Regions from separate parts of the Pseudomonas sp. LBUM1678 genome, predicted to be linked through region 1. Evidence: predicted binding sites of a transcription regulator. Region 1 holds the regulator's gene; the other holds the start of a gene.
What was found. The regulator sigma-54, encoded in region 1, starts transcription at its own class of promoters, with help from an activator protein. The targets are predictions, from matches to a motif close to ANTGGCATNNANNTTGCTNT.

Region 1 (4,348 bases):
CCGTGCTCAGATGAATTTTGGTGCCCTTGCCGGCAGCGAGCATCATCATCGCCATGATGCTTTTGCCATCCACCGTGGACTCCGGCGTGCGTCCTACTCTGATCGTGCAATCCTTGAACTGACCGGCAACACCGACGAATTTTGCCGAAGCGCGGGCATGCAGGCCCAGCTTGTTGATGATTTCGATTTCCAGAGCAGGCATCGCGATGTGAATCCTTTAGCTGAGGTCGCGGTGGCGAACCTGGACGTTCTTCAGGGATTGTTGCAGGACCTGGCCCAGACGTTCGGTCAGGTAGACGGAGCGGTGATGCCCGCCGGTGCAGCCAATGGCAATGGTGACATAAGCGCGGTTGCTGGCGGCAAAGCGCGGCAACCACTTGAGCAGGTACGTGGAAATGTCCTGGAACATCTCTTCGACATCCGGTTGCGCCGCCAGGTACTCGGCCACCGGTTGATCGAGCCCGGACTGGGCGCGCAATTCCGGCTTCCAGTAAGGGTTAGGCAGGCAACGCACGTCGAACACCAGGTCCGCATCCACCGGCATGCCACGCTTGAACCCGAAAGACTCCACCAGGAACGCAGTGCCAGGCTCGGGCTGATTGAGCAAGCGTAGCTTGATGGTATCGCGCAGCTGATACAGGTTCAGGTTGGTGGTGTTGACTTTGAGGTCGGCCAGGTCGGCGATCGGGCCCAGCAACTGGGTCTCGTCTTGAATCGCCTCGGCCAGCGAGCGATTGGCGTTACTCAGAGGGTGGCGACGACGGGTTTCCGAAAAGCGTTTAAGCAACGTTTCTTCGTCGGCGTCCAGGTACAACACATCACACTTGATATGCCGACTGCGGACTTCTTCCAGCAGTTCCGGAAACCGCGACAGGTGACTTGGCAGGTTGCGCGCATCGATGGATACGGCAACCAGCGGTTGTGCCAGCTCGGTATGAATCAGCGCGCGCTCGGCAAGTTCCGGCAGCAATCCGGCGGGCAGGTTGTCGATGCAGTAGTAGCCGTTGTCCTCGAGAACATCGAGTGCGGTACTTTTACCTGAGCCGGAACGGCCGCTGACAATGATCAAACGCATGATTAGTGACCGTTTTGCTCGTCCAGGACAACCTGATACAAGGCTTCATTGCTCGGGGCGCTGCGCAGTTTTTCGCGCACCTCCTTGCGATCGAGCATGCTGGCGATCTGGCGCAGTAGCTCCAGGTGCGCATCGGTGGCGGCTTGCGGGACCAGCAGAACGAACAACAGGTCAACCGGGGCGCCGTCGATGGCGTCGAAATCGATGGGTGCATCGAGGTGCATCAAGGCACTGATGGGTGAGGTGCAACCCTTGAGGCGACAGTGGGGGATGGCGATGCCGTTGCCAAAACCGGTAGAGCCGAGTTTTTCGCGGGCGACCAGGCTCTCGAAAACATCCTGCATGGCCAGATCCGGCACTTCGCGATGGATTAGGTTGGCAATTTGCTCAAGGGCTTTCTTTTTGCTGCCGCCCGGCACGTTCACGAGGGAACGGCCGGGGGTCAGGATACTTTCAAGTCGGATCATGGGTTGGGAGTGTTAACGACCGGTCGCGCCCTGGAGGAGGCTCTGGGTCTTTTCCTTATGCTTTTTGAGTTGTTTATCGAGCTTGTCGGTCAATGCGTCGATCGCCGCGTACATATCGGTATGCTCCGCGTTTGCGACCACTTCATTGCCGGGAATATGCAGCGTGGCTTCGATTTTCTGCTTGAGCTTTTCGACCGTCATCGTGACCTGCACGTTGGTGATCTTGTCGAAATGCCTCTCTAATCGTTCGAGTTTTTCGCCGATGTAGGTGCGAAGAGGTTCGGTCACTTCCAGTTGGTGTCCACTGATGTTGACTTGCATACAGCTTCTCCTTCGTTGCCAGTGCATAAAGCGGCAGGCAGAAATGCCTGCCACTGGAACGCTGTGGCGTGGCTCTACATCAACCGCTTGCGTTCGCTCGAAGGCGCGATCCCGAGGGATTCGCGGTACTTGGCGACGGTGCGGCGAGCCACCTGAATGCCTTGTGCCTCCAGTAAACCAGCGATCTTGCTGTCACTCAACGGCTTTTTCTGATTTTCCGCAGCAACCAGTTTTTTGATGATCGCGCGGATCGCTGTGGACGAGCATTCACCGCCTTCGGAGGTGCTGACGTGGCTGGAGAAAAAGTATTTCAGTTCATATATGCCCCGAGGGGTATGCATGAATTTCTGCGTGGTCACCCGTGAAATCGTCGACTCATGCATCCCCACTGCTTCGGCGATGTCATGCAGCACCAGCGGTTTCATCGCTTCGTCGCCGTACTCCAGGAAGCCGCGCTGATGCTCGACAATCTGGGTGGCCACTTTCATCAGGGTTTCGTTGCGGCTTTGCAGGCTCTTGATGAACCAGCGAGCCTCTTGCAACTGATTGCGCATGAACGTGTTGTCGGCGCTGGTGTCGGCGCGGCGCACAAAGCCGGCGTACTGGGCGTTGACCCGCAGCCGTGGCACCGATTCCTGGTTCAGCTCGACCAGCCAGCGCTCGTTGTCCTTGCGCACGATCACGTCAGGAACAACGTACTCGGCTTCACTGGACTCGATCTGCGAACCCGGACGAGGGTTGAGGCTCTGCACCAGCTCGATCACCTGGCGCAGTTCATCTTCCTTGAGCTTCATGCGGCGCATTAGCTGACTGTAGTCGCGGCTGCCTAGCAGGTCGATGTAATCAGCGACCAGACGCTTGGCTTCGGCCAGCCAAGGTGTCTTGGCGGGCAGTTGGCGCAGTTGCAGCAGCAGGCATTCGCCCAGGTTGCGGGCGCCAATGCCGGCAGGTTCGAATTGCTGGATGCGGTGCAGGACGGCTTCGATCTCGTCCAGCTCGATGTCCAGTTCCGGATCGAAGGCCTCGAGAATTTCTTCGAGGGTTTCGTCCAGGTAGCCCTGATTGTTGATGCAATCGATCAGGGTCACGGCGATCAGTCGATCGGTGTCGGACATCGGTGCCAGGTTCAGTTGCCACAGCAAATGGCTTTGCAGGCTTTCGCCGGCCGATGTGCGGGTGGTGAAGTCCCACTCGTCGTCATCGTTGCTCGGCAGGCTGCTGGCGCTGGTCTGGTAGACGTCTTCCCACGCGGTATCGACAGGCAGTTCGTTGGGAATGCGCTCGTTCCAGTCACCTTCCTCGAGGTTGTCCACCGTCGGGGCGGTTTCCTGGTAGGAGGGTTCCGAAACATCGGCGTTGGGGAGCTGTTCGGCTTTGTCGGCCAAGGGGTCGGCGTTATCGAAGTCGTCGCCTTCTTCCTGGCGTTCGAGCATCGGATTGGACTCCAGGGCCTCCTGGATTTCCTGTTGCAGGTCCAGGGTCGACAATTGGAGCAGGCGGATGGCCTGTTGCAGCTGCGGTGTCATCGTCAGCTGCTGGCCCATTCTCAAGACTAGCGATGGTTTCATGGCAGGGGCTTAACACCTTATTCGCCGGCGCACATGCGCCATCCACTACAGGGCGCCGGAGCGCCAAACATAAGCAAATTATATGCCCGAAACTGCAGCGTTTGCCTAGAGCGCCGTAACAATAAAAAAGTATTGATTTTTTATCGAGACAAGCACCCGGACAATCAGCCAGACACCTTAGTGCTTACAGGCGGAACTCGTGGCCCAGATACACTTCCTTGACCAGTTCGTTGGCCAGGATGGTGGCGGAGTCACCTTCGGCGATCAGCTGGCCATCGTTGACGATGTAGGCGGTTTCGCAGATGTCCAGGGTTTCACGGACGTTGTGGTCAGTGATCAGCACGCCAATGCCTTTGGCCTTGAGGTGGTAAATGATCTGTTTGATGTCGCCCACCGAAATCGGGTCCACGCCGGCGAAAGGTTCGTCGAGCAGGATGAATTTCGGGTTGGTGGCCAGTGCCCGTGCAATTTCTACGCGGCGGCGCTCACCGCCGGACAGGCTCATGCCGAGGTTGTCGCGGATGTGGCTGATGTGGAATTCCTGCAGCAGGCTTTCCAGCTCCTTGCGACGATCGGCCTTGTCGAGTTCCTTGCGGGTCTCGAGGATGGCCATGATGTTGTCCGCCACCGACAGTTTACGGAAGATCGACGCTTCTTGCGGAAGATAGCCGATACCGGCCTTTGCACGACCGTGCATCGGCTGGTGGCTGACGTCCAGGTCGTCGATCAATACGCGACCCTGATCGGCCTGCACCAGGCCAACGATCATGTAGAAGCAGGTGGTCTTGCCGGCGCCGTTAGGACCCAGCAGGCCGACGATCTGACCGCTGTCGATGGACAGGCTGACGTCACGCACGACCTGGCGGCTCTTATAGCTCTTGGCCAGATGCTGAGCTTTCAGAGTTGCCATTACGGGG
Region 2 (4,348 bases), 2.7 Mb from region 1:
GGCCAAATAGTCTTCTACGGTGAATTCAAGAAAGCCCTGAGTGACGCCGATAAGCATGTCAGGCAAGGTAACCGCGTCAGCAAGGGCAGGGCTGCCAGCGTTGAACAGGCAAACGGCCGACATCGCGCAAAGCAATTTGCGGGAAGTTGATGTCAGGCGTCGGAAAAATGTCGGTTCTGTGTTCATAAGAGTTAAAAAGCAAGCGCCGTGCCGTTTAGCAATAAATGTGCGTCGCAACACACTTAAGCGTTGGTGTAGGAGTCTGTGCATGGCTGGTGTAATGGATGCGGTAAACCAGCGCACGCAACTGGTTGGGCAGAATCGCCTTGAGCTGTTGTTGTTCCGTCTCGACGGCCAGCAGCTGTATGGGATCAACGTGTTCAAGGTTCGGGAAGTGCTGCAATGCCCCAAACTGACCGTGATGCCCAAGTCCAGTCCTGTCGTGTGCGGTGTGGCAAGTATCCGGGGGGCGACCATTCCAATTCTTGATCTGGCAATGGCGACCGGCTCCGGCGCACTTAAAGATCAGAGCAATCCCTTCGTAATCATCACGGAGTACAACACCAAGACCCAGGGTTTCCTGGTGCGCTCGGTGGAGCGCATCGTCAACATGAACTGGGAGGAGATTCATCCGCCACCCAAGGGCACGGGACGCGATCATTACCTGACAGCTGTGACTCGGGTCGACAATCAGTTAGTCGAAATCATCGACGTCGAGAAAGTGCTGGCGGAAGTGGCGCCGACACCGGAAGCGATTTCGGTCGGCGTGGTGGATGTCGAAACCCAGCACAAGGCGCTGTCCCTGCGCGTATTGACGGTCGATGACTCGTCGGTGGCGCGCAAGCAGGTGACCCGTTGCCTGCAGACGGTCGGCGTCGAAGTGGTGGCGTTGAACGACGGCAAGCAAGCGCTGGATTACTTGCGCAAACTGGTCGATGAGGGCAAGAAGCCGGAAGAAGAGTTCCTGATGATGATTTCCGACATCGAGATGCCGGAAATGGACGGGTACACGCTGACGGCCGAGATCCGCAACGACCCGCGCATGCAAAAGCTTCATATCATCCTGCATACTTCGTTGTCGGGTGTATTCAATCAGGCAATGGTCAAGAAGGTCGGTGCGGATGACTTCCTTGCCAAATTCCGTCCTGATGACCTGGCATCCCGGGTAGTCGACCGGATCAAAGCAGCAGATATCAGCTAGGGGCCTTCTGCCCCTGGTGGTTAACACGATTTAAGAGGCGGCATCTTTGTCTACGGGTAATTTGGATTTCGAACAGTTCCGGGTATTCCTGGAAAAAGCCTGTGGCATTTTGCTCGGTGAAAACAAGCAATACCTGGTCTCGAGCCGTCTCAACAAACTGATGGAGCAGCAAGGCATCAAGTCCCTGGGGGAGCTGGTTCAGCGCATCCAGACCCAGCCGCGCAGCGGTTTGCGCGAGATGGTGGTGGATGCCATGACCACCAACGAAACCTTGTGGTTTCGTGATACCTATCCGTTTGAAGTCTTGAAGAACAAGGTGCTGCCTGAAGCAATCAAGGCGGCCCCCGGCCAGCGTTTGCGGATCTGGTCGGCGGCGTGCTCGTCGGGTCAGGAACCGTATTCGCTGTCGATGTCCATCGATGAGTTCGAGCGCGTCAACATGGGCCAGCTGAAGATGGGGGTGCAGATTGTGGCCACCGACCTGTCCGGCACCATGCTGACCAACTGCAAGACCGGCGAGTACGACAGCCTGGCCATCGGCCGTGGTCTGTCGCCCGAGCGCCTTCAGCGTTACTTCGACCCCAAAGGGCCGGGACGCTGGGCCATCAAGGCGCCGATCAAGAGCCGCGTGGAGTTTCGCTCGTTCAACCTGCTGGACAGCTATGCGGCCCTGGGCAAGTTCGACATCGTGTTCTGCCGCAACGTGTTGATCTACTTCTCCGCCGAGGTGAAGAAAGACATCCTGTTGCGTATTCACAGCACGCTCAAGCCGGGCGGTTATCTGTTCCTCGGCGCCTCCGAAGCGCTGAACGGTTTGCCGGATCATTACCAGATGGTCCAGTGCAGCCCGGGGATCATTTACCAGGCGAAGTGATTCGTTGGCAGCATCACAAAAACGGGAGTCCTCAGGGGCTCCCGTTTTTTTGCCTGCCGTTATTTTTGAAAACACCACTAGACCCTGTAGGAGCGAGCCCTGTGGCGAGGGGATTTATCCCCGTTCGGCTGCGAAGCAGTCGTAAACGCGGTTTAACTTTGAAATGCCAGGGGCCGCTTCGCAGCCCAACGGGGATAAATCCCCTCGCCACAGGGCTCGCTCCTACAGTGAAAGAAGGTGTTCGTGAGAGGGGGGAAAGCGGCAGAAAAGCGGCAGGCGGCGGACATCGGTTGCCGCTTTTCTGGCATTGCCGCCTTGCCACTGCCGGCAAAGCCCCGGTTTACGGGCTTTTTTGAATTGGCACGCCGCTTGCTATGTCTCTGTTACGAAAAATCAGGTCACCCGAAGGTTTCCCGACATGAGCATCAGCTTCGATAAAGCGCTCGGTATTCACGAACAAGCCCTGGGCTTCCGCGCGCAGCGTGCCGAAGTCCTGGCCAACAACATCGCCAACGCCGACACCCCGAACTACAAGGCTCGGGACCTGGAATTCTCAAAAGTGCTTGCCGCACAGAACGAGAAAACCAAGGGCGGCACTTTTGCCTTGAACATGACCAACAACCGTCATATCGAAGCCGAAGGCCTGGGCAATGGCGACGAGTCGCTGATGTATCGCACGCCGATGCAGCCGTCGATCGACCAGAACACCGTCGACGCCCAGCTGGAACAGTCGAACTACGCGGAAAACGCCGTCGGCTTCCAGGCCAGCTTCACCCTGCTCAACAGCAAATTCAAAGGGCTAATGTCAGCCCTGCGCGGAGAGTAATTCATGTCTCTATCCAGTGTTTTCAACATTGCCGGTAGCGGCATGAGCGCCCAGACCACGCGCTTGAACACCGTGGCCTCGAACATCGCCAACGCCGAAACCGTCTCGTCGAGCATCGATCAGACCTATCGCGCCCGTCACCCGGTGTTCGCCACCATGTTCCAGGGCGGCCAGAGCGGCGGCAGCGATTCGCTGTTCCAGAACCAGGACGCCGCCGGTCAAGGCGTACAAGTGCTGGGCGTGGTCGAAGACCAGAGCAACCTTGACGCGCGTTACGAGCCGAACCATCCGGCCGCCGATGCCAAGGGCTACGTCTACTACCCGAACGTCAACGTCGTCGAAGAAATGGCCGACATGATTTCCGCCAGTCGCTCGTTCCAGACCAACGCTGAAATGATGAACACCGCCAAAACCATGATGCAGAAGGTCCTGACCCTCGGTCAGTGATAAGGGGCGACTCAGATGAGTGTTACCGATACCACCAGCAGCGTGAGCATCAAGGACGTCTTGGCCAATTCTTCGGTCAAGACCAACAACACCAGCAGCGACGGCCTGGCCGCGGCAACTAACAGCGCCACGGGCAAGCAGGCGTTGGGCAAGGATGCGTTCCTGCAGTTGCTGGTCACCCAGCTGAAAAACCAGAACCCGCTCGAGCCCCAGGACAACGGTGACTTCGTGGCGCAACTGGCCCAGTTCAGTAGCCTGGAAGGCATCACCACGCTTAACGATACGGTCAGCGGCATTGCCGGCAACTACAACTCCTCGCAGGCGCTGCAAGCGTCTTCGCTGGTGGGCCGTTCGGTGGTTGCGCAGACCGACACAGCCGTCGTCGATACCTCCAAGAGCTTCAACGGCACGGCGGTAGTACCGGCATCGGTGGATCCGGTCACGATCAAGATCACCGACGCCGATGGCAAAGTGGTCCGCACCATCGACCTGGGCAGCCAGAAGGCCGGCAACGCCAGTTTCATCTGGGACGGCAAAAACGATGCGGGCGAAGTGGCCAAGGCCGGCACTTACAAATTTGCCGCCACCGCGACCTACGACAGCCAGGCGACCTCGCTGGTGACTTACCTGCCGGCAACCGTTAACAGCGTGACCATCAGCCAGACTGGCGGTGAGTTGATGCTGAACCTGGCAGGCCTGGGCAGCGTTGCCCTGTCCAAAGTACAAACCATTGGTATATAGAGCCGACTAACACGGCACAAAGGAGTGGAATATGTCTTTCAATATCGGCCTTAGCGGTCTCTATGCAGCCAACAAACAACTGGACGTGACCGGCAACAACATCGCCAACGTCGCGACCACCGGTTTCAAATCGTCCCGTGCAGAATTCGAAGACGTGTACTCGGCCACTCGGCTGGGTACCGGCAGCAAGACCGTCGGTAACGGCGTGCGTCTGGCCAACGTTGCCCAGCAGTTTGGCCAGGGTGATGTGAACAACACC

Region 2: a site for sigma-54 is predicted at 2,432-2,451, ahead of flgB (flagellar basal body rod protein FlgB). Genes of this name have one in related genera too.

What each region holds. Positions count from the first base shown of each region.
Region 1 is NZ_CP166775.1:983,808-988,155, forward strand. Features, by position in the region: gene ACA070_RS04270 (HPr family phosphocarrier protein) at 1-202, opposite strand, end outside; gene rapZ (RNase adapter RapZ) at 218-1,075, opposite strand; gene ptsN (PTS IIA-like nitrogen regulatory protein PtsN) at 1,078-1,542, opposite strand; gene hpf (ribosome hibernation-promoting factor, HPF/YfiA family) at 1,555-1,863, opposite strand; gene ACA070_RS04290 (RNA polymerase factor sigma-54) at 1,938-3,431, opposite strand; gene lptB (LPS export ABC transporter ATP-binding protein) at 3,616-4,341, opposite strand; gene lptA (lipopolysaccharide transport periplasmic protein LptA) at 4,341-4,348, opposite strand, start outside.
Region 2 is NZ_CP166775.1:5,059,597-5,063,944, reverse strand. Features, by position in the region: gene flgA (flagellar basal body P-ring formation chaperone FlgA) at 1-186, opposite strand, end outside; gene ACA070_RS22990 (chemotaxis protein CheV) at 269-1,201, shown strand; gene cheR (protein-glutamate O-methyltransferase CheR) at 1,248-2,075, shown strand; gene flgB (flagellar basal body rod protein FlgB) at 2,494-2,901, shown strand; gene flgC (flagellar basal body rod protein FlgC) at 2,905-3,348, shown strand; gene flgD (flagellar hook assembly protein FlgD) at 3,364-4,089, shown strand; gene flgE (flagellar hook protein FlgE) at 4,121-4,348, shown strand, end outside.